Regions from separate parts of the Labrys sedimenti genome, predicted to be linked through region 1. Evidence: riboswitches for the same ligand, from Rfam matches in the RefSeq annotation. Region 1 holds a riboswitch; each other region holds the start of a gene.
The links. Region 1 has a riboswitch for cobalamin ahead of bluB (5,6-dimethylbenzimidazole synthase). Riboswitches for the same ligand answer to the same signal wherever they lie in the genome.
Positions count from the first base shown of each region.

Region 2: another riboswitch for cobalamin. It lies ahead of U1R88_RS10170 (ABC transporter substrate-binding protein); the one in region 1 lies ahead of bluB (5,6-dimethylbenzimidazole synthase).
Region 3: another riboswitch for cobalamin. It lies ahead of U1R88_RS00745 (TonB-dependent receptor plug domain-containing protein); the one in region 1 lies ahead of bluB (5,6-dimethylbenzimidazole synthase).
Region 4: another riboswitch for cobalamin. It lies ahead of U1R88_RS06890 (DUF1636 domain-containing protein); the one in region 1 lies ahead of bluB (5,6-dimethylbenzimidazole synthase).

Region 1 covers NZ_JAXOUF010000002.1:341,865-347,851, forward strand. The annotation lists gene U1R88_RS08050 (ABC transporter permease) at 1-562, opposite strand, end outside; gene U1R88_RS08055 (ATP-binding cassette domain-containing protein) at 559-1,359, opposite strand; gene U1R88_RS08060 (ABC transporter substrate-binding protein) at 1,445-2,386, opposite strand; gene U1R88_RS08065 (cupin domain-containing protein) at 2,689-3,309, opposite strand; cobalamin riboswitch at 3,447-3,627, shown strand; gene bluB (5,6-dimethylbenzimidazole synthase) at 3,671-4,408, shown strand; gene U1R88_RS08075 (TerB family tellurite resistance protein) at 4,477-5,112, shown strand; gene U1R88_RS08080 (hypothetical protein) at 5,105-5,987, opposite strand, start outside.
Region 2 covers NZ_JAXOUF010000002.1:802,561-808,547, reverse strand. The annotation lists gene U1R88_RS10180 (ABC transporter ATP-binding protein) at 1-269, opposite strand, end outside; gene U1R88_RS10175 (FecCD family ABC transporter permease) at 266-1,288, opposite strand; gene U1R88_RS10170 (ABC transporter substrate-binding protein) at 1,290-2,333, opposite strand; cobalamin riboswitch at 2,521-2,751, opposite strand; gene U1R88_RS10165 (CobW family GTP-binding protein) at 2,824-3,813, opposite strand; gene recQ (DNA helicase RecQ) at 4,126-5,937, shown strand.
Region 3 covers NZ_JAXOUF010000001.1:157,843-163,829, reverse strand. The annotation lists gene U1R88_RS00750 (fumarate hydratase) at 1-1,248, opposite strand, end outside; gene U1R88_RS00745 (TonB-dependent receptor plug domain-containing protein) at 1,397-3,319, opposite strand; cobalamin riboswitch at 3,433-3,625, opposite strand; cobalamin riboswitch at 3,716-3,912, shown strand; gene metE (5-methyltetrahydropteroyltriglutamate--homocysteine S-methyltransferase) at 4,176-5,987, shown strand, end outside.
Region 4 covers NZ_JAXOUF010000002.1:102,629-108,615, reverse strand. The annotation lists partial or broken gene U1R88_RS06900 (hypothetical protein) at 1-456, opposite strand, end outside; gene cobW (cobalamin biosynthesis protein CobW) at 644-1,693, opposite strand; gene U1R88_RS06890 (DUF1636 domain-containing protein) at 1,690-2,073, opposite strand; cobalamin riboswitch at 2,182-2,398, opposite strand; gene U1R88_RS06885 (hypothetical protein) at 2,494-2,859, shown strand; gene U1R88_RS06880 ((2Fe-2S)-binding protein) at 3,055-3,510, shown strand; gene U1R88_RS06875 (xanthine dehydrogenase family protein molybdopterin-binding subunit) at 3,515-5,704, shown strand; gene cobU (bifunctional adenosylcobinamide kinase/adenosylcobinamide-phosphate guanylyltransferase) at 5,782-5,987, shown strand, end outside.

The DNA.
Region 1 (5,987 bases):
CGAGGGCGATCAGGGCCGGCACGGGCACGCCGACGAACCAGGCCCGGCCGATCGCGGTGAAGGGGCTCTGGGCCTCGACCGGGATCGAATAGCCGGCGGTGATCAGCAAAGCGAGGCCGCGGATCACCGACAGGCCGGCCAGGGTGACGATGAAGGCGGGAATGCGTTCATAGGCGATGAAGAAGCCCTGGATGGCGCCGATCACCCCGCCCATCGCCAGCATCAGCACGATGACGAGGGGCCAGGGAATCCCGGCTTGGAGGGAGGCCGCCGACAGTGTCGCCGCGAGCGCCAGCACCGAGCCGACCGAAAGATCGATGCCGCCGGTGGTGATCACGAAGGTCATCGCGGCCGCCACGATCAGGAGCGGAGCCGACTGGCGCACGATGTTGAGCAGGTTGGGGGCCGTGAGGAAGGCGTCGGTCCAGATCGAGAAGACCAGGCAGACGAAGATGAAGAACAGGGCGATCGAGATGATGCTGCCGTTCGCCATCGCCTTGTCGCGCCAGCGGGCCTTGTGGACGCGGGGGCGATGGGCAGGGGTGGTGGATGAGGCCGTCATGCGCGGGCTCCATTGTCCTTAGGAGCGCCGGCGGAGCGGGCGCTGAATTTGCGGCCGACGATGAGGTTGACCACCTCCTCGATATTGGTGTCCTCGATCCGCCGCTCGGCGACGTTGCGGCCCTCATACATCACCTGGATGCGGTCGCAGACGAGGAAGAGGTCCTGCAGGCGGTGGGTGATCAGGATCACGCTGACGCCGCGGGCGCTGACGGTGCGGATCAGTTCGAGCACCGCCTCGACCTCGGCGACGGCCAGGGCGGCCGTAGGCTCGTCCATGATCAGCACGGAAGGGTTGAAGGAAGCGGCGCGGCCGATGGCGATCGACTGGCGCTGGCCGCCGGAGAGATTCTCGACCTTCAGCCTGGTATCGGCGATGACAATGCCGAGCTTGTCGAGCATGTCGCGGGCCTCGCCATGCATGCGACGCTGGTCGAGGAAGGGGACGCCGAGGATGCGGTGCCTGGGCTCGCGGCCGAGGAAGAGATTGCCGGCGACGTCGACGCTGTCGCATAGCGACAGGTCCTGATAGACCATCTCCACCCGCGCGGCGCGGGCGTCGGCGGGCGAGGCGAAGGACTGCACCTTGCCGTCGATCTCGATCGTGCCGGAGTCGGGGATCACGGCGCCGGAAAGCACCTTGCTCAGGGTCGACTTGCCGGCACCGTTGTCGCCGACCAGCCCGAGTACCTCGCCGGGCCTGAGCATCAGCGATACGTCGTCCAGGGTCTGGATCGTGTTGTATCGCTTGGAGATACCGGTCATCTTGACGCGGTAGGGTTCGCCACTGTCCATCATGGTTCCGCCTGGCAATGAGATGCCCTGCCCGCTGCTCAAGGAGCAGCGGGCTTGGGCCAACTATGCGTGGGGGCCTGTCGGCCCGTTACTTGAACATGCCCCGGAACTTGTCGACGTTCTCCTTGGTGACGATCGTCACGGGAACGTTGATGATCGGCTCGATCTTCTCGCCCTTCTTGAGCTTGGCCAGGGCTTCCACCGCGGCCTTGCCTTCGCCGGCCGGATCCTGCTGGATCACGCCGGTCACCCAGCCCTGGTCGATGCCCTCGATGGCCTGCTTGGTCAGGTCCCAGCCGAAGACCTTGACGCCGTCCGTGCGCCCCTGGCTGGTCACGGCGGAGACGGTGCCGAGCAGGGCAGGTTCGCCGGTGGCATAGAGCGTGGTCATGTCGGGATTGGCCGTCATCAGGTTCTCGGCGGCGCTCAACGCCACGTCCTGCACGTTCTGGCCGTCGACGGTATCGAGGAAGGTGACCTTGAGGCCGCTGGCCGTCACCGCCTTCTTGAAGCCATCCAGCCGCTGGTTCTGGATGTAGGAATTGAGGGCGCCCACCACGCCGATCTTGGCGGTGCCGTTGAGCTTGGACTTGACGTAGTCGGCGTAGAATTTGCCGATGTCCTCGCCCGCCTTGAGATTGTCGACGCCGACGAAGGAGACATTGTCTCCGTCGGGGATCTGGGCGTCGATGGCGATGACGGGAATGCCGGCCTTCTTCGCGGCGGTGATGGCGGGCTTCACACCGTTGACGTCGATGGCGATCAGGATGATGCCGTCGACCTTCTGGGTGATGTAGTTCTCGATGGCGTCGTTCTGCGCGCTCGGAACATTGTTGGCGTTGAAAATGACGAGCTTGGCGCCGGCTGCCTTGGCGGCGGCTTCCGCGCCTTCGTTGATCTGGTTGAAGAACAGGGCCTGCTGGTTGATGGTGACCAGGGCGAAGGTGTCGGCCAGAGCGGACACCGATCCGAGGGACAGCGTCAGGGCTGCCGCTGCCGCGCAACCGGCGAGATGTTTTGAAAGCCGCATTTCAGTTCCCTTCATGGATGGCCCGTGTCGGGCTCATTCTCAGTTCTGACATCCGCATCATTCAAGAGACTTGAATTCATGTCAAGTTACTTGAATGGCGGTTTCAGGGATTCTTGAAACGCCGACGGCGGAGAGCTTTGAAGAGGCTAGAGAAGAAACGCTTCTGTCATCCCCGGCGGGGCCAGAGGCCCCGGGAAGGGGAACCAGAGCCAGGGGCTCCGTTTTGCCCCTGGATTCCCTTCCCGCCGCCTGCGGCGGCGCCGGGAATGACAGAAGCGTCTTATTTGCTCCTCGAGGTTTCCTCAGAAAGTGGCAGGCGTGTTGACCCAGAAGATGCTGGCGCGCTCCGTTCCGGTGTTGCGATACCAGTGCGGCAGTTCCGACTTGAACACGAAGGTGTCGCCGACGGAGAGCTTGAAGGTGCGCTCGCCGACCATCAGCTCCACGGTTCCGGCCAGCACATAGCCGACCTCCTCGCCCTGATGCTGGATCGGCCCGGCGCTCTCGCCGCCGGCTTCGATGTGGTGAATGTTGCACTGAAGGAGATGGCCGGAGGAATAGGGGATCACCCGTTCCAGCGAAATGCCTTCGCCGCGCCGGAGTGGGTCCAGCGAGATCAGCGGGCGCGTGCCGGCGCGAAAGACGATGCCCTCCTCGCTGTCCGTCTCCTCGAACATCCAGCCGATATTGGTGCCCAGCACTTCGACCAGGCGGTGCAGCATGGGCAGGGAAGGGGAGGCCTTGCCATTCTCGATCTTGGACAGGAGGCTTTCCGAGCAGTCCGCGGCCGTCGCCAGGGCCTTCAGCGTCAGCCCCCTTGTCTGCCGCGCCAGGCGAAGGCGCGTGCCGAGGCGCACCGGATTGGCCTGTTCCAGGGGATCGGGCTGATCGCCGGCGCGTCGTTTGAGGTCGATCTTGTTCATTGCGCGATTGCCAGGATGCTTGATTGCCCGAGAGCCTAGCCGACGATTCTAGGCCACAAGCCCGCACCCTGTCCACTTCGCCGCCGGCCGACTGGCATCGACGTCCCGGATGGCTGGGCAGCCGCCACCTCCCATGCTACATCCGCAAGACCTTCGGTGCCCGCTTGCGGGAGAATCGGGAACGCGGTTCGAAGCCGCGACGTGCCCAACGCTGTAAGGGGGACTATCCGGGCAGGTTTCAGGCCACTCGCTCTGCGGGGAAGGCGTCCGGATGGGTGGATCCCAAGTCAGAAGACCGGCCGGAGGCGATAGATCGGCGTGCGCGGACGGCGCGGCGATTGCCATCGTAAGGGGAACAGCGATGGAGCCTTCCAAGCAGGCGCTTGCGCCTTCGGGTCCGTTTTCGCCGGCCGAACGCGAAGCCGTCTATCGCGCCATCTTCACCAGGCGGGATGTCCGCAGCCAGTTCAGTTCGCAACCCGTGCCGGACGACGTCCTCGCCCGCATCTTGCTCGCCGGGCATCACGCCCCCTCGGTCGGCTTCATGCAGCCCTGGAGCTTCCTGGTGCTGCGCTGCCCCGAGACCCGCCACAAGGTGCAGGCCCTTTTCGAAGAGGCCAATGCCGAGGCGGTGGCGATGTTCTCGCCTGAGAGGCAGGCGCAATATCGTTCGCTGAAGCTGGAAGGCATCGTCGATGCCCCGGTCAATCTGTGCATTACCTGCGATCCCGACCGGGCCGGACCCGTGGTGCTCGGCCGCACCCATGACATGGCCATGGACCGCTACTCCACCGTCTGCGCGGTGCAGAACATCTGGCTTGCGGCACGGGCCGAGGGCGTCGGGGTCGGCTGGGTCAGTATCGTCGATCCCATGCGCCTGCGCGAGGCGCTGGGCATTCCCGAACGCGTGGTGCCGGTCGCCTATCTATGTCTTGGCTATGTGCACGAAGCCTATGCCCGGCCGGAGCTGGAGGTGAAGGGCTGGCGCCAGCGTTTGCCACCGGAGGCCGTACTGAGCTTCGATAGCTGGGACGGGCGGCAGCCCGACCATCCCTTGCTCGCCGCCATGCGGGCCGCTATGGGAGATGCAGCTTCATAGAGCAAAGCGCAAAATGCTTTGGAGTGGCCGGCGCAGATAAGCGCCGTCCCGATCGGATGACACGGGCGATGGATTTCCTGCGTAAGAATGCGATCTGGATCATCGCGCTGCTGATCGCCAGCCTGGTTCTGCTGGAGGGGCCGAGGGCGATCCTGATCGGGGCTTTCGCGGCCGTTGTAGTCGGCCTGTTCTGGCTTTTGCGTGGCAAGGCCCGCAAGCCGGCGGCTGCCCGCCGGCTCGAGGCCGGGCCGAAGGTGGTTCCCCTCCCGCTCGACCGCGGCGCCGATACCGTCCGCCCGCAGGCGCTCGAGCGCGTTTCTCTCAAGACCATCGACGATCCCAGGCTTGCCGCCGTCGTCCTGATGATCCAGCTCGTGCGCACCAATGGTCTGCTGACCCAGGCCGAACGGAACACGATCCTCGCGCTGATGGCGGACCCTCTCGGTATCGACGACCGCGAGCGTGTCTATGAGCAAGCCCTGCTGCTGACGGACCGGGGCCGGGTGTTCACGCCGGTCGCCGAGGAATTGGTGCCGCTTTTCCGCGCCCGCCTGTCCCTGTCCGAGCGCCAGCAACTCGTCGACATGCTGGGCAAGGTCGCCAATGCCTATGGCGAGGCCAGCGATTTGCAGCGCGAGGCGATCGTCCGGCTGAAGCGGCACCTTCTGGCGCCGGATGCCGCGGCCGGGCGCTCGCTCAATTGAAGTAGAAGGCGTAGCTCGCGACGTCGCCGCCGAAGATGCGGGTGGCCTGTCCCCAGGCCTCGGCGTCCATCACCTTGCCATCGTCGAGGTAGGGCAGGGCGCCCGGGCCGGTGATCCACAGCACCAGGTCGAAATTGCCGGGCTGCTCGAAGACCCTGGCGAGATTGACGCCCTTGGTGAAACGCCAATGCGGCATCAGCAACTTGCCGTCCAGCACCTGCTCGACCTGGCCGAGCAGCGCAAGCCATGAGTCGATACGCTCCTGCGTTACTTCGAGGGAGGGCAGGACGCCACTCTTCTGCCGCGGGCCGGGCAGCCATTCGTGATCGTCGTCGGTCTCCTTGCCGATCAGCGCCCAGGTCTCACGGTTGAGCCGGATTACCGTCTTGAAATGGCCGCGGACTTCCAGCCACATCGCCTTGTCGGCCACCGGCCAGTCGATGGTATGCACCAGGCTGATCAGGTCGGCGATGGCGTCGGTGTCGCGCTTGCTGGTGCCGAACAGCGTCATGCCCAATCCGTCGCCGTCTTCAGCGCCATTGGCCTTGGCAAGGCCGCTGACGGGGCGCGGAAACAGGCTGCCGAAGCCAGCGTCCCAGCTGCGCGACATGTCGTGCGACAAGAGGGTCTTGGTCAGGGCCATCAGGAAGTTGCAATAGCCGCGCAACCATTTGGCGTCCGCCGTGTCGAAGGCGACGATGAAGGGCTTGGGCTTGCCGGCATCGTCGAGGTCGGAGATCGCGGCGCCGATATGGTCGCGCTCGTCGATGATGCCGTCGCCGTTCCAGTCGAAGCGGGTGACGGAGAGATCGACCGTGAGCTTGGCCTCGATGTCGCCGACCTCTGCCAGGGTTTGGTCCGCCTTTTCGAGGTCG
Region 2 (5,987 bases), 460 kb from region 1:
CGCTCGGCCGTCTCCGCCTGTTGCTCGACCAGGGCGATGCGGCGCGCGACTTCGCGTCGAGCAAGACCGTGGAGCGGGCGGCCCGACAGCAACACCTCGCCGCCCTGTGGCCGGCGAATACCGGCCAGCAGAGACATCAGGCTGGTCTTGCCCGAACCGTTCGGGCCGATAATGCCCAGCAATTCGCCGGGCTGGACCTCCAGCGACACCCCGTGCAGGATCGAGGCCCCGCCTGCCGACCAGGACAGGTTGCGCGCCGACAGGCTCATGCCGTCGCCTTTCTCTGGCTGAGGATGAGGGCAAAGGCCGGCGCTCCGACCAGGGCCGTGATGACGCCGATCGGCAGGACCTGGCCGGGAATGATGATGCGGGACAGAATGTCGGCGACGATCATGAAGACGGCACCGATCAGGGCGCAGGCCGGCAGCAGGCGCCCATGGCGCACGCCGACCACCATTCGCGCCGCATGGGGAATCACCAGGCCGACGAAGCCGATCGATCCGACGATGCTGACCATTACTGCCGTCATCATCGCCGCGATGCCGACGAGTACGACATAGGCACGCCGGACGGAGATGCCGAGGGATGCTGCCGACTCCGTGCCGAAGGTGAAGGCATCGAGCGCGCGCGCATGCCAGAGGCAGACCAGCAGCCCCATGGCCGTGACCGGCAGGGCAAGCCAGACATCCGGCCAGCGCACCCCCGAAAGATTGCCGAGCAGCCAGAACATGATGCCCCGCGCCTGTTCGGCATTGGCCGCCTTGGTGACGATGAAGGAGGTCAGGGCGTTGAAGAGCTGGGACCCGGCGACGCCGGCCAGGATCACCGCGCCGGTGCCGCGGCCCGAGCGCATTGCCAGCAGGGCGACGAAACCGAAGGCCACCAACGCGCCCAGAAAAGCACCGAGCGGCATGCTTAGAAATCCTGCACCGATGCCGAGAATGGCGACCCCGACCGCGCCCGTCGAGGCGCCGGCCGAGATGCCGAGCACATAGGGATCGGCCAGGACATTGCGCAGCAGGGACTGCAGCACGACGCCCGACAGCGCCAGGGCCGCGCCGCAGCAGGCCGCGACGACCGCGCGGCTCAGCCTGTAGTTCCACACGATGCCTTCATCAATGCGATCGAGGGCGTAGCCGGCGCCCCACAGACGGTTGGCCGCCGTCTTGGCCACCACGTCCATCGGAATGGCCGTCTCGCCGATGGCGGCGCCCAGCCAGAGCGCCAGGACGAGCACGGCCAGGGCCAGCAGCCCGATCGCCAGCAATCGTGTGACGGGGCGATTCATCTCAGCGCTTCAGGCCAAAACGCTGGACGGCATCGGCGAGCATCTCGATGCCGTCGACGACGCGTACGCTCGGCTGCATGGCCTGGACGTCCATTTCCACGACATGGCCCTGCTTGACCGCCGGCATCAGGCTCACCACCGGATCGGTCTTGAGGAAATTGAGCTTGACGGCGATGTCGTCGGCCGGATAGCGGCGACGATCCATCCGGCCGGCGACGATGATGGTGGGGTCGGCCTTGGCGATGGTCTCCCAGCCGACGCTCGGCCACTCCTCCTCGCTCTCCACGACGTTCCGGACACCGAGCACGGACATGATATAGCCCGGCACGCTGTTCTTGCCGGCCATGTACGGATCGACATCGACCTTGGCGCTCGAGAACCAGAAGGCAGCGGAGACCTTGCCGTCGCCGGCAGCGATCTTGCGGCGGGCGGCTTCCTCGCGTGCCTTGAGGTCCGCGACGACCTTCGCCCCGCGCTCCTGCACGTCGAAGATCTCGGCGAGTTCCCTGATCTCCTGATAGACCAGATCCATGGTGAAGAGGGTACCGCGCGTGCCGTCGCCACCGCCGGAATTGTCCTTGCCGACGCAATCGGCGGGCGAAACATAGGTCTGGATACCCAGTTCCTCGAACTGCTCTGGCTTGCCGACGATGCCGCTGGGCCCGACATGCCATTGGAACTGGGCCGTCACGAGCTCCGGCTTCTTGCCGATCACGCTTTCGAAGCTCGGATCATTGTCGGCCAGGCGCGGAATCTTGGCATTGGCCTCCTCGTATCCGGGCAGTACGGGGCCGAACCAGACCGCCGTCCCGGCCACCTTGTCGGCAAGACCGAGCAGATAGAGGACCTCCGTGCTGCTCTGCCCCACGGAAACGACGCGGCGCGGCGCATGATCGAAGGTGACGGTGCGGCCGCAATTGGCGAGCTTGAGGGGATATTTCGTTGCCTGCGCCGCCGCCGGATCGATACCCGGCGTCAGGCTGAAGCCGGCGGCAAGCGCGACGGCAAAGCCGAACCAGCGGGCCTTATTCCTTGAAAAGGTCATGATGTTCTCTCGTTCGCGATGGAAATGACCGTCTTCGGCGCGGCCGAAGACGGGTAAACGGCCTCAGGCCAGGGCGTGGCAGAGGGTTCGACGACGCGAAGCGGAGGGAACAGGCGGGCGACAGCCCGGACGTGCGGGAAGATAGGTCACAATGTCTCCTGTTCCGGGCATCCCCGCCCGTGACATGGGATTGATCGAGATGACGGCAGGTTTCCTGGCTCGCGGACGTCGACCTTGCATCTGCCTTCCCATGGGAGACCCACAGTGGCATGGCGCCTTTCGCGCCAGGAGGATGCTCGGCAATCCGCCTACAGTTGCGGGGGCAGCCACGGCATGGGCTTTTAAGGAAGCCGAACCGTGTTCCCTATTACTCCCGACGGACTTGCATCCGACGGGAACCGTCAACGCCACAGTTACCGGGGTGTCGCCAGCGCGGTCAAGCGAATATGCAAAGCATGCATCGGCCGATGCCGGGCGCTGCCTTCCTGCTTCAGCCCGCGTCTGTCGCCGCCTGTACGCGGCAGGCCAGGAACCCCTGTTCAATCACGTCCCTGGGCAGATTGCGGCCGATGAAGACCAGGCGGCTCCGGCGCTCCTCCTCGGGCTTCCAGGGGCGCTGATGGTCGCCTTCGAGCAGCATGTGCACGCTCTGGACAACGAAGCGCTGGGGATCGCCGTCAAAGGCGACAATCCCCTTCATGCGCAGCATGTCGGTGCCGAATTGCTGCACGATCATGTCGAGCCAGGGCATGAACCTGCCGGGGTCGAGCGGCTCGCGGGACACCAGGGCGAAGCTGCCGACATGATCGTCATGCTCGTGCTCGTGGAAGCCCTCGAGGAAATCGGGCTCGGCTTCGAGGATGCGGTCGAGGTCAAAGGCGCCGCGGCCGAGCACCTTGTCGAGCGCGATGTCGCAACGGCGGGTCTGGTGGAGGGTGGCTGTGGGATTGATGCGACGGATCCGCTTCACCACCCGGTCGAGTTCCTCCGCCGTGACCAGATCAATCTTGTTGAGCAGGATCGTATCGGCGAAGGCGAGCTGCTCCTGGGCCTCATGCGCGGTCTCGATTTCGCCGAGCAAATGCCGGGCGTCGACCACGGTGACGATCGAATCGAGCCGGACCCTGGCGCGCACGTCATCGTCGACGAAGAAGGTCTGGGCGACCGGCGCGGGATCGGCCAGCCCGGTCGTCTCGATCAGGATGGCATCGAAGCGGTCGCGCCGGCGCATCAGGCCCTCGATGATGCGGATCAGATCGCCGCGCACCGTGCAGCAGATGCAGCCATTGTTCATCTCGAAGATTTCCTCGTCGGTATCGACGACGAGATCGTTGTCGATGCCGACTTCACCGAACTCATTGACGATGACGGCATATTTCCTGCCATGGCTCTCGGTCAGGATCCGGTTGAGAAGCGTGGTCTTGCCTGCCCCGAGATAGCCGGTGAGGACAGTGACGGGGGTCTGCGGCAGGGGCTGCATGATGTCGGAATTCCTTGATCCATTGCGAAAACGGGCATGTCGATGCCGTAGGCGCTCGATTGAGCCTCCACTTGAATGAAACGTTATAACATAACTTTATGGATCGCAAGCAGGTCCTCCAATGCCATCGCAGGAGCAGCCGGCATCCTGGCGGAGAAGTGGAAGCGGCCCTGGCAAGCGGGATTATTCCACTGGAATTGCCTGCCGGCGGAGGAATTCAACGCGAGAGATTTTCGAATCACGACCTGTGTCGGGTAAGCCTCCTCCATCTCCCCGGAATGGAATCAGGCACCGAAGGCGCATCCTGCAGGCATGACCCTCTCATCTCCCCGAGATCCTCTCGCCGTTCTCAATAGCGTATTCGGCTACGCCGCCTTTCGCGGCCAGCAGGAGGCGGTGGTGCGCCATGTCACCGGGGGTGGCGATGCGGTGGTGCTGTTCCCGACCGGAGCGGGCAAGTCGCTGTGCTACCAGATCCCGGCCCTATGCCGGCGCGGCGTCGGCATCGTCGTCTCGCCCCTGATCGCCCTGATGCGCGACCAGGTCGAGGCGCTCAAGCAGGCTGGCGTGAGCGCGGCGGCGCTCAATTCCTCCCTGTCGCGCGAGGAGGCCTACAAGGTCCGCCGCTCCCTGATGGACGGCAAGCTCGACCTGCTTTATGTCGCCCCCGAACGCGTGGCAACGCAAGGCTTCCAGGCCCTGATCGCCGATGCCGACATCGCGCTCTTCGCCATCGACGAAGCCCATTGCGTCAGCCAGTGGGGCCATGACTTCCGGCCCGAATATCGCGAACTCGGCAGCCTCGCCGCTTCCTTCCCGGGCGTCCCGCGCATCGCGCTCACCGCTACGGCCGATCCGGTCACCCGCGCCGACATCATCGAGCGGCTCGGCCTCAACGCGGCCGAAGTCTTCGCCACCAGCTTCGACCGGCCCAATATCAGCTACGCCATCGTCGAGCGCGACAATGCCCGCCGGCAATTGCTCGCCTTCCTGGCCGGGCACAAGGGCAATAGCGGCATCGTCTATTGCCTGTCGCGTGCCAAAGTGGAGGAGACGGCGCAGTGGCTGAACGAACAGGGCATCCGCGCCTTGCCCTATCATGCCGGCCTGGAAGCGGCGACACGCAGCGCCAATCAGGACGCCTTCCTGGAGGAAGAGGGCCTCTGCCTGGTTGCCACCGTCGCCTTCGGCATGGGCATCGACAAGCCGGACGTACGCTATGTAGCCCATCTCGACATTCCCGCTTCGGTGGAAGCCTATTACCAGGAGACGGGCCGAGCCGGGCGCGACGGCCTGCCCTCGGATGCCTGGATGAGCTACGGCATGGCCGATGTGGTGCAGCGCCGCCGCATGATCCAGGAGGGCAATGCGCCTGAGACGGTAAAGCGGGTCGAACTCGGCAAGCTCAACGCCCTGCTCGGCATCTGCGAAACCGCGGAGTGCCGGCGCAAGGCCATCCTCGCCCATTTCGGCGAGATCCATCCCGGCCGCTGCGGCAATTGCGATACTTGCCTTTCGCCGGTCGAGAGCTGGGACGGCACCGATGCCGCGGTCAAGGCGATGGCCGCGATCTACCGCACCGGTCAGATGTTCGGCGCCGCCCATATCATCGACGTGCTCACCGGCAAGGTCACCGAGAAGGTCCAGCGTTTCGGCCACGACAACCAGCCCGTCTTCGGGGCCGGCAAGGATATCGAGGCCCGCACCTGGCAATCGGTGCTGCGCCAACTCACGGCGGCCGGCCTGGTCAATGTCGACCATGAAGCCCATGGCGCCCTGATCCTGGCCGAGGAAACGCGGGCCGTGTTCAAGGGCGAACGGCAGATCATCTTCCGCCGCGACCGGCCGCGCAAGAGTACCGAGGCCAAACGCGCCCGGCACGGCGAGATCGAGATGTCGGAACGCGACGGCGCCCTGTTCACCGCTTTGCGCGCCGAACGCAGCCGGCTCGCGCGCGAACAGAGCGTACCGCCCTACATGATCTTCGCCGACACCACACTACGCGCCATGGCGAGCGAACGCCCCGCCAGCCTGTCCGAATTTCTGGCACTGCCCGGCGTCGGGCAGGCCAAGCTGGAGCGCTATGGCGAAGTCTTCCTGGAAGTCGTCAGGCGCGAAGGCTAGGATGACGGCTCGAGACCGGTGGTTCACGCCACTGTGCGGCGGCGCACAGG
Region 3 (5,987 bases), on a different contig from region 1:
GTCGGGCAGGCCGCCGCCCGCCTCCAGGCGTTCGCGCAGCTTGGCATGGGCGAGGTCGCGGGCCACAATGATCGGGCCGGTCAGCGAGACGCGCGTCTTCACCGGATGGCGCGACAGCGTCTCCAGGATGTTTGACATCGGCTGGTTGAGGTCGATCTTCACCACCGCCCCGCCGAGCGTGCTCTCGTCGATCTCGGGCAGGAAGCGCGCCGGATTGTGTTCCAGCTCCTCGAGGAAGACGCCGTCGCGGGTGATCTTGCCCATGGCCTGGCGATCGGCCGAGCAAGAGACTCCGAGCCCGATCGGCAGGCTGGCGCCATGGCGCGGCAAGCGGATGACCCGCACGTCATGGCAGAAATACTTGCCGCCGAACTGGGCGCCGACGCCGAGCGACTGGGTGAGCTTGTGCACTTCCTTCTCGAGCTCGAGGTCGCGGAAGGCGTGGCCGAGTTCGGAGCCCTCGGTGGGCAGGCTGTCGAGATAGCGCGCCGAAGCGAGCTTCACCGCCTTCAGCGTGAGTTCGGCGGAGGTGCCACCGATCACCACCGCCAGGTGATAGGGCGGGCAGGCTGCCGTGCCGAGCGTGAGGATCTTCTCCTTCAGGAAGGCGATCAGGCGATCCTTGGACAGGATGGAAGGCGTGGCCTGGTAGAGGAAGGTCTTGTTGGCCGAACCGCCGCCCTTGGCGACGAAGAGGAACTTGTAGGCCTCCTCCCCTTCCGCCGAAATGTCGATCTGCGCCGGCAGGTTGGTCTTGGTGTTCTTCTCCTCGAACATCGACAGCGGCGCCAGCTGCGAATAGCGCAGGTTCTTCTTCTCATAGGCATCGCGGATGCCCTGGGCGATGGCGCCTTCGTCCTCGCCCTCCGTCCAGACCTTGCGGCCCTTCTTGGCCATCACGATGGCGGTGCCGGTATCCTGGCACATGGGCAGCACGCCGCCGGCGGCGATATTGGCGTTCTTGAGCAGGTCATAGGCGACGAAGCGGTCATTGTCCGTCGCCTCGGGATCCTCGAGGATGTTGCGCAATTGCTGGAGATGGCCGGGGCGCAAGAGATGGTTGATGTCCATGAAGGCCTGCTCGGCCAGAAGCCGCAATGCCTCGCCATCCACCTGCAGGATCTCGCTGCCGCCGAGCTTCTCGACCCGCACGCCTTCGCTGGTCAGCTTGCGATAGGGCGTTTCGTCCGCTCCCAGGGGAAACAGGGGAACATGGGGATAGCGGGCATTGGAGGCGGAATCGGGCATGGAGAGGGTCTCCGGATCAGGACGAGCCGAGGCGGGGCCAGGGCGCCGCCAGTTTGGCCCTGATGTAGTCGCTTTTCTCGCCGCTGCCTATGATCAATTGGAATCGTTCCATGCTGAAGGCGAACTCCGAGTGCATGGGCATCACCTGTCAGAAAGCGCTCAGGCGGACGCCGCCATAGACGCCAATCCCCAGCTGCTGGAAACCGACCGGGGTTTCGTAGCGGCGGTCGAGCAGGTTGTCGACGCGGGCGAACACGCTCGCGCGCTCGTTGACCTTGTAGTCCGCAGCCAGATTCACCGTCGCATAGCCGGAAGCCTTTAGGCGCGGGATCGAGAAGCTGCGATTGCCGTCGATCCAGGAGCCGACATAGAGCACCATGGCCGACAGGTTGAGCGCCTCCGTCGGCGACCAGTCAACCTCAAGGCTTGCCTTGTGCCTGGGCCGGCGCAACAAGCTTGTTTCGGTGACGTCGTTGCGGGCGATGGTGAAGGTATAGTCCCCTCTCAAGGACATCTGCTGGTTCACCCGGACCGAGACGAAGGATTCATTGCCATAGGTCGTGGCCCGGCCGACATTCACATTGGTGGTGAAGGTGTCGTTGTAGTCGATCAGATTGCGGATGCGGTTGTAATAGAAGGTAGAACCGATGCGCAGGCGGTCTGCGAACAGGGGCTGCTCGAAGCCGACGTCGTAACCGCTGCTTTCTTCGGGCTTCAGATTGCGGTTGGCATAGAAGAAGGGCGGATAATCGCGATAGAGTTGGCTGAGGGTCGGCGCCTTGAAGCCGGTGCCATAGCTCGCACGCAGCAAGGTCCCGGTCGCCGCGATCGTATAGGCGGGCGCGACGCGCCAGGTCAGATGGCCACCGAAATCGTCGTTGCGGTCGTAGCGCAGGTTCGAGGTCAGGTAGAAATTCTCGAACCAGTTGGACTGGAGCTGAGCGAAAGCCGCCGAATTGCCGCTGGAGGCGGTCAGGTCTTCGGCCTGCAGGCGATAATTCTCGCGCTCCAGCCCGAGAGTGAGCTTGTGGTCATCGGTAATTGCGACCTCCTGGCGCAGGTCGAACTTCAGGCGCTCGCCGATGCTGGTCGATGGCGGCGTCATGTTTTCCGGAGAAGGTACGCTGCGCCGACGATCCCTGAGATAGTCGATGCCCAGGACGGTCCGATAGCGATCATCGAGCGAGTGCCAAACGACCTCGCCACGCGTGAGGAAAAGCCCTTCAGTCTGCGAACTGTGCAGGGCATTCGGCCCGGTGAAGGAATCGCCGGTGAACAGGAGCTTCGAATCGGAGTAGCGCGCGATCAGGCTGGCGCTGAGATTGTCGGTAAAATCAGCGCCGAGCCGGGCCGAATAGACCTTGTTGTCATAGAGGTTGCCGATGGCCCTCTGGCCGGGCGGCAGCAGGTCGGTCGGCGTCACCGGCGTGTCGGTGGCACGGAGATGGTCGATGCCGAAAGCATAGTTGAACATCGAGTGCGAGCCGCTCAGGCTGATGCGCTGGTTGAAGGTTCCGAAGGAACCGCCTTCCAGCATGGCCGTCAGTTTCGGCGTGCCGGATCCCTTCCTGGAGGTGATGGCGATCACCCCGCCAATGGCATCGGCGCCACAGAGGCCGCTTTGCGGGCCGCGCAGCACCTCGATCCGCTCCACATCGCCTGCCAGCAACTTGCCGAAATCGAAGGCGCCGTTGGGATTGCCGGGATCGCCGACATCGATGCCGTCGATCAGCACCTTGACGTGATTGGCGTTGGAGCCGCGCATGAACACCGCGGTCTGGCTGCCCGGACCGCCGGCCTGCACGAGATTGAGGCCGGGCACGGTGGCCAGCACATCGCTTACCGTGCGGCGCTGCCCCTTCTCGATCTCCTCGGCCGTGATGACCGTGACCGCGCTGCCGAGCTGGCTGGCCGGCGTCGGCGCCCCGGTGACAACGACGGGGTCGAGTTCGATCGGCTCGTCGCCCGCCGCCGGCTGTGCCCGGGCTGGAAGGGTCGGCAAGGCGGCAAGGGAAGCCAAAAGCACAAGCCCGAGACCGGGCAATACGGCTGCAGGGAAACGATTGATCACGTCAGACCTCGTCGCGACGTCCAGTGGCCGTCACCGCGAGGAGGCCCGCACCGTCATGCCCGGAGGCGCAAACGGTTCGGCTTCCATCGGAACACCCCGCCCGATGTCGTCGCGCGTGACCACGGCTGACGGCAGGTCTCCTGGCTGGCGGATCGCCGTCTCCTGCCGCCTTCCCGGATCGCGATCCAGTGGCCGTTCTGGCAGGAACTCACCGCTCACAGTTGCGGGGGCAGCCGCGCTTCGGGCATCGGCCCTCGTCGCGTTCCCATTTGATCCTCGAAAGGAACCGTCACATCGACGCCGTAGTCGGATCGGCCCGCGCCGTCAACTCGCCAGAGATGTAATGCCTATATAAACATGTCTTTATATCAGCCTTGACTTTCAGCGTGCCTTGGCGTCTGCTCGCGTGGTCGAGGTTCTTCCATCCTCGTGATGGAAGCTAAGAGGGAAGCCGGTGCGATGCCGGCGCTGCCCCCGCAACTGTAGACGGCGAGAGCTTGCTCATCATGCCACTGCCTGCTTTTCGCGGGTGGGAAGGCGGGCAGGCCCGGTGACCCGTGAGCCAGGAGACCTGCCCCGACGAACGTAAACGTCCTCGGGCGGGGTGTCCCGGTGGTTGCGTGACCAGAGCCAGAGTTCCTGGCAGGTCAGGCGCTCCCGTACGGCCTTTGCCCCCAGTTCTTCATGGGGTCTGCCGATGTTCAAGCTTCAAACTGCCGTCATGCGTGAAGGCGCGGCCAATCCGGCTGCCCGACGACGAATGCGTTGCGGCGTGCCCTGACGGCGCGCCGCTGCTCCGCTCCCCTCTTCCATTCACCGCAAACCGGGACCCATCGGTCACCGGCAGGAGACACGCATGTCCATTCCAATCTCGACACTCGGCACGCCGCGCATCGGTCCGCGCCGCGAACTCAAGACGGCCCTGGAGGCTTTCTGGGCCGGAAAGCAGGACGAAACCGCCCTGCTCTCGACGGCCGCCCAGCTGCGCGCCAGCAACTGGGCCCGGCAGAGCCTGCTCGGTGTCACCCATATCCCGTCCAACGATTTCTCGCTCTACGACCAGGTCCTCGACATGAGTGCGACGGTCGGCGCCATTCCCCGCCACTATGGCTGGGAAGGCGGCCCGGTCTCGCTTGCCACCTACTTCGCCATGGCGCGCGGCAGCCACGGCCATGATGGTCGCGACCACGATGATCGAGGTAATATGGGCTGCAGCCATGGCGGCCACGGCGGCGGGCTTCCCGCGCTCGAAATGACCAAATGGTTCGACACCAACTACCATTACATGGTTCCCGAATTTCGCCGCGGCCAGGCCTTCGAGCTCGCCTCGACCAAGCCCATCGACGAATTCACGGAGGCCGCGACGCTCGGCTTCCACACCCATCCCGTCCTCATCGGGCCGGTGACCTATCTGCTGCTCGGCAAGGGCAAGGATGCCGGCTTCGATCCGCTCGCCCTCCTGCCCGGGCTTCTGCCCGTCTATGCCGAGATCCTGCGCAGGCTGGCCGCGGCCGGTGCCGACTGGGTGCAGTTCGACGAGCCCTGCCTGGTGCTCGATCTCGACGAGCGGACACGCACGGCGCTGCGCCAGACCTACGATGTCCTGGCCGGTACAGTCTCCGATCTCAAGATCATGGTGGCGAGCTATTTCGGCGGCCTGGGCGACAATCTCAATCTGGCGCTCGCCCTTCCGGCAGCCGGCCTGCATCTCGACCTGGCAAGGGCACCGGAACAGCTCGGGCGAGCGGTCGAGGAAGCACCCGCCGACAAGGTGTTGTCGCTAGGCGTGATCGACGGCCGCAATGTCTGGCGCAGCGACCTGACCACCCTTCTCGACAGGATCGAGCCCGATGTCGCGGCTCTCGGCGCGCATCGCGTGGTGCTGGCTCCCAGCTGCTCCCTGCTGCACGTGCCCTATGACCTTGCGCTGGAAACGGAACTCGACCCCGAGCTGGGCAAGTGGCTCGCCTTTGCGGTGCAGAAGATCGGCGAACTCAAAACTCTGGCGACTGCGCTGGTCGATGGTCGCAAAGCCGTCGGCGAAGCGCTTGGCAGCTCGGACGCGGCCGCAGGCTCCCGCCGTGTATCCGATCGTATACACAATCCGGCCGTCGCCGATCGCATGGCCGCGATCAGACCGGCCATGCACGAACGCCAGCATCCCTACCCGCTACGCCGTCGCGCCCAGGAATGGCTTGGCCTGCCGTCATTTCCCACCACAACGATCGGTTCGTTCCCGCAGACGAGTGCCGTGCGCACAGCCCGCGCGGACCATGCAAAGGGTCTTATCGGCGATGCCGATTATCACGGCTTCCTGCGCCAGGAGACGGCGCAGGCCATCGCCTGGCAGGAAGAGATCGGCCTCGACGTGCTGGTGCATGGCGAGTTCGAGCGCAACGACATGGTGCAGTATTTCGGCGAGCAACTGGCCGGCTACGCCTTCACCCGGCACGGCTGGGTGCAGAGCTACGGCTCGCGCTGCGTGCGCCCGCCGATCATCTATGGCGACGTCTCGCGTCCCCGGCCCATGACGGTGGATTGGGCGCGCTTTGCCCAGTCCCTCACCAGGCGCCCCGTCAAGGGCATGCTCACCGGGCCGGTCACCATGCTGCAATGGTCCTTCGTGCGGGACGACATCGAACGCGAGCAGGTCTGCCGGCAGATCGCC
Region 4 (5,987 bases), 240 kb from region 1:
GGCGGCATAGAGCAAGGAGGCTCGGGCATTCCGGGGCCCACCCTCGCGCCAGTACTGCGCAAGCCGGTCCAGCGCCTCCTGCGGCACGGTGGAGAGCTGGGACAGTCGCCCATCCGGCCTAGCGTCACCGGGGATCAAGGCGAGCGCGATGCCGCGGGTGCGCGCCGTCGCCGCCAGTTCCTCCACGCCATAGCGCCAATAATCGAGGCCGCCGAGCAGGCGCACCACGATCGTCCTGGCGTGGCGGGCCGTCTTGTCGATGTAGAGGTCGACGGACATCGGATGGCGCAGCTTCTGCAGCGGCGCCAGGCGCAGATCGTCGAAGCCGGACGCAGCTGCCAGGGCGAGGTCGCTGTCGGTCAGCGAGGCGAACACGATCGCGCCGGGAGCCTGGTCGAGATCGACGGCGGCCTCGCTGGCATCGAGCGAACGCGTATCGGCCGGCAGCAGATGCATCAGACTATCCTTGCGGTATCAGCATGGCCCAAGTTCAGCATGGCCCAAGTGACGTAAGCGATACGGAATTGTCATTCCCGGCCGTATCCTCACAAGCTTTGCTTGTGAGTGGCAGCGAGGGGAAGGGAATCCAGGGCTGTCGAACTCGCCGGGGATGACAGTTCTGCTTCATCACTGCCCGATGCTATCACCCCTCCAGCGTCTTGCGGATGCCGGCCTGGTCGATGCCCTTCTCGCCGATGATGACGAGGCGGCTCGAACGGGTTTCCTCCGGCGCCCAGGCGCGGTCGAAATGCTGCGAGAAGCGGGCGCCGACGCCCTGGACCAGCAGGCGCATCGGCTTGCCGTCGACGGCGACGAAGCCCTTGATGCGCAAGATATCATGCTCCTCGGCCGCCGCCTTCAGCTTGCGCACCAGGGCATCGGCATCGAGGATGGCCGGCAGGTCGACCACGAAGGTGTCGAAATCGTCGTGGTCGTGCTCGGCCTCGTGGTCGTGATGGGAGGGCCGGGCCTCCAGGTCGTTCTCGGCCGCGGCCCCGAGCCCGAGCAGCACGGCCGCGTCGATGCGGCCCTCGGAGGTGCGCACCACCTTGACGGCGCGCGGCACGGTCTTCTCGATGTCCTTCTCCACGCTGTCGGCCTCGCCGGCGGAGAGGAGATCGGCCTTGTTGAGCACGACGAGGTCGGCGCAGAGGAGCTGGTCCTCATAGACCTCCTCAAGCGGATTGTCGTGATCGAGGGAAGCGTCGCCCTCGGCCTGGCGCTTGAGCTCTTCCGGGTCATCGGCGAAGCGGCCGGCCGCGACCGCCGCGCCGTCGACAACGGCGATGACGCCGTCGACGGTGACGCGCGAACGGATCGCCGGCCAGTTGAAGGCCTTGACCAGCGGCTTGGGCAGAGCGAGGCCGGAGGTCTCGATCACGATGTGCTCGGGCGCGTTCGGGCGTGCCAGCAGCGTCTCCAGCGCCGGCACGAAATCGTCGGCCACGGTGCAGCAGATGCAGCCATTGGCGAGCTCGACGATGGCGTCTTCCGGGCAGCTCTCGATGCCGCAGGACTTCAGGATGTCGCCGTCGACGCCGACATCGCCGAATTCGTTGACGATCAACGCCAGCCTGCGGCCGTTGGCGGTGGCCAGCAGGTTGCGGATCAGCGTGGTCTTGCCGGCCCCGAGAAAGCCGGTGACGATGGTGCAGGGAACTTTCGCGGTCTCTGATCTTACAGGGGCGTTCATTCGGCGGCGTCCTTGAGGGTTGGCAGGGGTGGGATGCGCGCGATCATGCTGCGCTTGAAGACGTCGGGACGGCCGCGCCAGGGCATCAGGCCATCGCTGGAATGGGCAAGGAGATCGATCCCGGTGAGGATGTCGGGGCCGCTCTCGGCAGTGAGATCGCCGAAGACATAGGTCCAGGTACCGGGCGCCGACAAAGCCACCGTGCAGGAACGCTTGCAATTGCCCAGGCACTCGACCGGCTGCAGCTCGACGCTTTCGGGCAGCATGCCGGCGAGAGCGTCGCGCAGCCGGGCGCCCTGGCGCGGCGCCTCGGGGGCATCGCCCTCGCGCCTGCAGGTCACGCAGACGAGCAGCCGGACTGGGAGAGTTGTTTCTGGCATCGGCCCTGTTCATCGCCGCCGGAGCGGATGGAGGGCGCGGGACCGACGGCATGGCCGGCGATCGTCCGGGAAGACGGAACCGGCCTCCGAGGCGCCCCGCCCGGACCGGTGACAACAGTACGACCGGCAGGTCTCCTGGCTCGCGGCTCATCGCCCCCCGCCGCCTTCCCGGTTGCCCAGTGGCCTCAAGGCGGGACGCTTGCCGCTTACAGTTGCGGGGGCAGCCGCGGCTTTGGCATCCAGGACAGCCCTCAACCGGGCCCCCTTCATCCGCACCGCATTCCCTCTTCTCTCTTAACGAGAGACCGATCGCAGCTGACATAAGGGGTGCGCGGGCGTGCTTGTCAATGTTCCCGCTTCCAAACCACGCGCAAAATCCGGCATAAAGGCCGACGATATCGCCACATCAGCGAGGCTGCCATGCCCGAAGAGAAGCCACCGGCACCGCCGACCGAGCCGGAGAAGATCGACGTCATCTTCCGCGGCGGTTCGGTGACGGCCATCGGCGTCGTGCTTGCCTTCTCGCTCGGCTTCCTCAACAACTGGGCCTCGCAGCCGGGAACCTGGATCCCGGAGGACCTGGCAGCCGTCTTTCTTATCGGGGGCGGCATCATCTTCCAGGTCTGGGCGCTGGCCGGCATGCTTTCGCCCACTTCGCTGCAGGGGCTGGTCTATCGCCGTATCGTCCGCATCTTCCTGACCGGCCTCATCCTCGTCTCGGTGGGCGTTCTCGTCGCCATCGCCGGCGATGCACTCGGCTACAGCCGGATCTGGTTCAAGCAATAGGCCAAGGCCCCTTCGCAACTGGCAGCCGCGTTTCTCGACGGTTTCCAGACTGCACAAACTCTCACGTCTGCGTTACCCGTCACCCCAGCGCCATGATTGCCGCCACAATTTGGCCTTCCCGCAATCGCCCACCAGAAGGCCGACGCCGATGGGCCCGGACCTTCTGCCCGGCATCAGCCGCTGGAAGGCCTGCCCATGGTTGCCATCACCGTCAATTCGACCACCCACCAGCTCGACATCGAGCCCGAGACCCCTCTGCTCTGGGTCCTGCGCGATGAACTCGGCCTCACCGGTACCAAGTTCGGCTGCGGCATCGCCCAATGCGGCGCCTGCACCGTCCATGTGAACGGCGCCGCCATCCGCTCCTGCCAGACCCAGATCGGTGACGTCGACGGTGCCACCATCACCACGATCGAGGGCTTGTCGGCAGACGGCAAGCATCCGGTCCAGCAGGCCTGGCTGGCCGAGGACGTTCCGCAATGCGGCTATTGCCAGTCGGGCCAGATCATGGCCGCCGTCGCCTTCCTGAAGGATACGCCCGCGCCCACCGATGCGGATATCGACAACGGCATCACCAATATCTGCCGCTGCGGCACCTATCCGCGCATCCGCGCCGCCATCCATCGCGCCGCCGAACTGATGAAGGGGTGAGGCCATGAACGCGATCGACCGTACCTCGACTGCGCTGAGCCGGCGCAGTTTCCTGGCCATCGGCCTCTCGGCCGCCGGCGGCCTCATGATCGGCGGCTTCATCCCCGATGCCGCCCACGCTCTTGATATTGCCGACCAGCCCTGGGCCGGCACGGCCACTGAAGGCGAGATCAATGCCTGGATCCTGATCGAGCCCGACGACACCGTGATCATCCGCGTGGCGCAATCGGAAATGGGCGAGGGCATCTTCACCGCCCTGCCGATGATCGTCGCCGAGGAACTCGGTTGCGACTGGGCCAAGGTGAAGCCCGAATACGCCTCGGCCAGCCGCAATTTGCGCGAGAACACCGTGTACAAGCGCATGGGCACCGGCGGTTCCGGCGCCGTACGCCGCTCGCGCGAATTCCTACAGGCCGCCGGCGCCAATGCCCGCGAAAGGCTGGTGCAGGCGGCGGCTGCGCGCTGGCAGGTACCGGCCGAAAGCTGCAGCGTCGATGCCGGCAAGGTGCTGCACCAGGCCAGCAATCGCAGCCTGCGTTTCGGCGAACTGGCCGGCGAGGCCGCCAAGGTCACGCTGGCCAAGGAACCCGCAATCAAGACACCCGAGCAGTTCACGCTGATCGGTAAGCCGCTGGCGCGCCTGGATACGCCGCCCAAGCTGACGGGAGCCGCCAAATACGGCATCGATATCCGCCTGCCTGATATGGTCTATGCCGCTGTGGTGACATGTCCCGTCTTCGGCGGCCGCGTGAAATCCCATGACGAAACCGCCATCAAGGGCCGCCGCGGCATCCTGGCCTTGGTGCCGATCGAGGGCGGCCTCGCCGTGGTGGCCGACCGGTTCTGGCGTGCCAAGGAAGCGGCGCTTGCCCTGCCGGTGATATGGGAGGAGGGCCCCGCCGCCGAGACAGACAGCAAGGGTTTCGACGCCGACTATGTCGCCGCCCTCGACGGCCCTGCCGTCACGGCGCGCAAGGAGGGCGATGTCGAGGCCTCCCTCGCTCGCGGCAAGCGTGTCGACGCCCTCTACCAGGCGCCGCATCTGGCCCATGCGCCGATGGAACCGCTCAACTGCACCGCCCATGTCCATGACGGCAAGGTCGAAGTCTGGATGGGCACGCAGAACCCCGATATGGCGCTCCAGCTCGCCGCCAAGGCGGCGGGCGTCGCTCCCTCCGAGGTGGAGATCCACAATTGCTTCCTCGGTGGCGGCTTCGGCCGGCGCGCCGTCAATGACGAGCTCGTTCAGGCCGTGACGGTATCGAAGGCGGTGGGCAAGCCGGTCAAGCTGGTGTGGACGCGCGAGGAGGACATGCACCACGACCGCTATCGCCCCCAGGCCGCCATCCGCTTCCAGGCCTCCCTCGGCGAGGACGGCCTGCCGGCGGCGATCCATGTCCGCACCGCCGTCGGGTCCATCCAGCGCTCGCTCGGCTGGGGCAAGGTGGAGAACGGCGTCGAGCCCTCCGCCGTCGAGGGCCTCGCCAACATGCCCTACCGCACCGGTGCGGCCCAGATCGACTGCATCCTCAAGAACACCCATGTGCCGGTGATGTTCTGGCGGTCGGTCGGCTCGTCGCAGAATGCCTTTGCCCTGGAGAGCTTCATCGACGAAATGGCCCAGGCCAGTGGCCAGGACCCCTATCGCTTCAGGCGCAAGCTGCTCGAGGGCAAGCCGGATTTTCTCGCCGTGCTCGACACGCTGGCTGAGAAGAGCGACTGGGGCAAGCCGCTGCCCAAGGGCCGGGGGCGCGGCATCGCCATCCACGAATCCTTCGGCACCATCGTCGGCGAGGTGGTGGAGCTCGCCGTCAGCCCGCAGGGCGAGGTGAAGGTCCAGCGCGTGGTGGCGGCCGTCGATTGCGGCCATGTCGTCAATCCGCTCACCGTGGAGATGCAGATCGAGAGCGCGGTGGTGTATGGCCTGTCGGCCGCCCTGTTCGGCGAGATCACTATCGAGAAGGGCGCGGTGGTGCAGGGCAATTTCGACGATTACCAGGTCGCCCGTCTCGCCGACACGCCCCCGATCGAGACCCATCTCGTGCTCAGCGGCGGCAAGAAATGGGGCGGCATCGGCGAGCCCGGCACGCCGCCGATCGCCCCGGCCGTCTGCAACGCGATCTTCGCCGCCACCGGCAAGCGCATCCGCAGCCTGCCGGTCAAGAACACCGACCTGAAATGGGGGCCGGTGTGAAGTCTTGCCCTTACCCCTCCATGAGAGGGTGAAATCGCTCCCTTGCCTTCCTGCCCCGAACCCGGCAGGAAGGCGGCATGTCCTCTCCCCGACTCACCCTCGTCCTCGGCGGCGCGCGTTCCGGCAAGAGCCGGCATGCGGAGAGCCTGATCTCGGCCCATCCCGCGCCCTGGACCTATATCGCCACCGCACAAGCCTTCGACGACGAGATGCGCGAGCGCATCGGCGAACACCAGGCCCGGCGCGACGCCAATTGGCACACGGTCGACGCGCCCCTGGCCCT